2 regions of the Nodularia sp. UHCC 0506 genome follow, and region 2 is predicted to be linked to the other one. Evidence: predicted binding sites of a transcription regulator. Region 2 holds the regulator's gene; the other holds the start of a gene.
What was found. Region 2 encodes HrcA, which represses chaperone genes, less so after heat shock. Its sites were predicted from a motif close to TTAGCACTCNNGANTCNNGAGTGCTAA; they were not measured.
Positions count from the first base shown of each region.

Region 1: the regulator HrcA is predicted to act here: its motif matches at 819-845, upstream of groL (chaperonin GroEL).

Region 1 covers NZ_JAYGHH010000001.1:141,618-143,827, forward strand. Annotated here, with positions in the region: gene VB654_RS00670 (MraY family glycosyltransferase) at 1-718, opposite strand, end outside; gene groL (chaperonin GroEL) at 878-2,210, shown strand, end outside.
Region 2 covers NZ_JAYGHH010000071.1:2,814-5,023, reverse strand. Annotated here, with positions in the region: gene VB654_RS23815 (rhodanese-like domain-containing protein) at 1-267, shown strand, start outside; gene hrcA (heat-inducible transcriptional repressor HrcA) at 642-1,739, shown strand; gene VB654_RS23805 (DUF2834 domain-containing protein) at 1,752-2,210, shown strand, end outside.

The DNA of each region.
Region 1 (2,210 bases), on a different contig from region 2:
CAAAAAAGTATGCGCCTGCATCACCCATGATAATTTTTGAAGGGTGGAAATTATGACGCAAAAAGCCCAAGGCTCCACCTCCTAAAGCTGCAAGCACTAAAATAGCTGCTGCCCGATTAGGAAATTGGGCTGCCACCCCTAATAAACTCATAGCGGTGATAAAACTGACACCTCCGGCTAATCCATCCATCCCATCCATCAAATTGATCGCGTTAGTGATCCCCACTACCCAAAGTACCGTCACCGCCATAGAAAGCAGCGAATCAATGGGCGTGTTGAAACCAACCTCGATACTAATGCCGTTCGCATACAACAACAGTGCGGTGACAATCTGCGCCCACAAACGCACAGAGGGCGGTAAACCGAACTGATCATCAATAAAACCCACCAGCACTAGGATGGAACCTCCTAGTAAAATAGTTAGCACTTGAGCCAAGACGTTTTGCAGGGCAATAGGTCGTAACAGGCTAGCCAGTACCATTGCGGCAATTACTCCCGCATAAATAGCTAAACCCCCGGCATTGGGCAAAGGCTGCTGGTTGAGTCGGCGAGCGTTTGGTTGGTCAGCCCAACCTACTCGTAGGGCAAACTGGCGGACTGTGGGAATTAATCGCCACGTCACTAGCCAAGCCAAACAAAATGTAAAAACTACTGCCAACCAGCCGGAGCCGCGAGGGTCGGCAATGCCGAGGGATTCAAGAAATTTGTATGGATTCATCCCCCAATTCAAGCATTACTGCCAGTATCCTATATGAGTATCAACTGTTATATTAATCAATTTTTTTTATTTGCATTTATAATCTGAGCTACTTGGGTAATTAGCACTCTGCTCTTGTGAGTGCTAAATTGTTTAATGGAACCGCTAGAGAAATTAAACATGGCAAAAATTATTTCCTTTGATGAAGATTCACGGCGATCGCTAGAACGGGGAGTCAATGCCCTGGCTGATGCGGTGAAAATTACCTTGGGGCCAAGAGGTCGCAACGTCCTTTTAGAAAAGAAATTTGGCGCACCTCAAATCGTTAACGATGGGATTACTGTCGCCCAAGAGGTTGAATTAGAAGACCCTTTAGAAAACACTGGTGCAAGACTAATCCAAGAAGTGGCATCCAGAACTAAGGATATCGCTGGTGATGGTACTACTACAGCCACTGTTTTAGCACAGGCGCTGATTAGAGAAGGTTTGAAGAACGTTGCAGCTGGTACTAACCCCATCAGCTTGAAGCGCGGAATTGACAAAACTATTGAAGCCCTGGTAAAAGAAATTGCCACCGTTGCCAAGCCAGTAGAAGGCAGTGCGATCGCTCAAGTTGCCACTGTTTCGGCTGGTAATGATGAAGAAGTCGGCGCAATGATTGCCGAAGCGATGGAAAAAGTCACCAAAGACGGTGTAATCACTGTAGAAGAATCCAAATCTCTAACCACAGAACTAGAAGTAGTGGAAGGGATGCAGATTGACAGGGGTTATATTTCTCCCTACTTCATCACCAATAACGACAGGCAAATCGTAGAATTTGAAAACGCTCGTATCCTGATTACCGACAAAAAAATCAGCAGCATTCAAGATTTAGTTCCAGTCTTGGAAAAAGTTGCCCGTCTGGGTCAACCTTTGTTGATTATTGCCGAAGATGTAGAAGGAGACGCTTTAGCAACTTTAGTAGTCAACAAAGCACGGGGTGTGCTGACTGTAGCTGCAATTAAAGCACCAGGATTTGGCGATCGCCGCAAAGCGTTGTTACAAGACATTGCTATCCTCACCGATGGACAGATGATTTCTGAAGAAATCGGTTTAAGTCTAGACACCGCCACTGTGGAAATGTTGGGAATAGCCCGCAAAATCACCATTGACAAAGAAAGCACCACCATTGTTGCTGCTGGTGAAACTAAACCAGAAGTACAAACCCGAATTGCTCAAATTCGTCAGCAATTGGCAGAAACTGATTCAGACTACGACAAAGAAAAACTTCAAGAACGCATTGCCAAGTTAGCTGGCGGTGTCGCAGTCATTAAAGTTGGTGCGGCCACAGAAACCGAACTCAAAGACCGCAAACTGCGGATTGAAGACGCACTCAACGCCACTAAAGCTGCTGTAGAAGAAGGCATAGTTCCTGGTGGTGGCACAACCCTGATTAACTTGATTACAAAAATAGACGCAATCAAAGCCAACCTCAGCGAAGAAGAAAAAATTGGCGCAGATATTGTCAAACGAG
Region 2 (2,210 bases):
ATAGATGTACGTGAACCTCAAGAACTAGCAACCGCTAACATAGAAGGCTTTGTCAATCTCCCCCTGAGCGAATTTGTAGAATGGGGCGATCAAGTCCCCACCATGTTCAATCCCCAAGCTGAAACCCTGGTATTATGTCACCACGGCATTCGCTCTGCCCAGATGTGCCAGTGGCTCATGGTTCAAGGTTTTACAAATGTTAAAAACATTACAGGTGGCATTGATGCCTATTCTCTATTAGTTGATGACTCAATTCCGCAATATTAGTCATTTGTCCTGATTTCAAGCCCCTAAATTTATTTATGGGGTTCTTTCCCTACCCCCCGCCCCTTTTTCTCTTCTTTGACCTCTGACCAATGCTATTCTTAACACAATACCGTTACCAAGACAACTTAAGACTGTCAGCAGCACTCAGATTTGATTCATTTTGCATATATGAATTTTGTCTAAAATAAGTATTTTTGAATACAGCTTTTTCATTCAAAAGCTGCAATAATACTTAAAGATGCTGACTATACTCATAACACACAAAAAATTAAATATTTTGCTAAATTAATTAACTATTATTCATAATATTTGGCTTTAAAATCCCCAAAATTTTCCCAGTTTAGTCAAAATTTGCCTTCAGCAAAACATACCTTATGCAAGTCCAGTTAACGAATCGACAACAGCATATACTTTGGGCAACAGTACGCCACTATATTGCTACAGCAGAGCCTGTAGGTTCAAAAGCTTTGGTTGATGAGTATGACTTGGGTGTGAGTTCAGCCACTATTCGGAATGTCATGGGTGTGTTAGAAAAATCTGGGTTACTTTACCAGCCACACACTTCTGCTGGACGCATACCTTCAGATTCAGGCTATCGCATTTATGTTGACCAGTTAATTACACCTGCTTTGCGAGATGTAACGCGCACGGATGTTTTAGCCAAAGAAGTAGAACAGGCGCTGCAAAATCGCCTCCACTGGGAAGATTGGAGTTTGGAAGCTGTACTACAAGGTGCAGCGCAAATTTTAGCCACTGTGAGTGGCTGCATTAGCTTAATTACTATGCCGCAAACCACTACAGCCATCTTGCGACATCTGCAACTAGTGCAAATTGAAACTAACAAGATTATGCTAATTGTGGTGACGGATGATTATGAGACACATTCTAGGCTAATGAATTTGTCGCCCACCGAGGAAGAAGCAAAACTTGATCCAGAGGGCATAGATCATGAATTGCAGATTGTTTCTAACTTTTTGAATACCCACTTGCGGGGACGCAGTTTATTGGAATTAGCCAGCTTGGATTGGAGTGAGTTAGATCAGGAATTCCAACGCTATGGTGAATTCTTAAAAGGTTCAGTCACAGAATTAACTCGTCGTCATCTGACACCAACTACGACCCAAATTATGGTTCGGGGTGTGGCAGAAGTTTTGCGTCAGCCAGAATTTTCTCAATTACAGCAAGTCCAGACAATTATCCAACTGCTGGAAGAAGAACAAGACCAACTGTGGCGATTAATCTTTGCCGAACCGGAAGCGGAAGAGGTGGGTAAATCCAAGGTAACGGTTCGCATTGGTACAGAAAACCCCTTAGAACCGATACGTACTTGTACTTTAATTACTTCTACCTATCGCCGGGGTTTGCTACCTTTAGGAAGTGTAGGTGTTTTAGGGCCAACGCGCCTAGATTATGATAGCGCGATCGCAGTTGTAGCGGCTGCTGCTGATTACCTCTCCGATGCTTTTAGTTAACTTGTTTAAATCATGTTCAGAAAAATTGCCTTTGGGGTGTTGTGGCTAGGATTTCTTACTTATGCTTTTCTATTTGCTCCCCCCGATCAACCTGATACCTTTGAATTAATTAAAAACCTTTCCGTTGGGCAATGGCAAGATATTAACCCCCTAATCATAGCCTTATTCAACCTCATGGGCATTTGGCCGGTAATTTACAGTGCAATTCTGTTTATTGATGGTAGAGGGCAAAAAATTCCCGCTTGGCCCTTTGCTACAGCTTCTTTTGCCGTCGGTGCTTTTGCGCTGTTGCCTTATTTAGCTTTACGGGAACCAAATCAGCAATTTTCTGGAAACAAAAATCTCTGGCTAAAATTACTAGATTCTCGGATTACTGGTTTGATTTTAACTATCGGCGCAGCGATTCTAGTCCGCTATGGTTTACAAGGAGATTGGGGAAATTTTGTCCAGCAATGGCAAACTAGCCGCTTC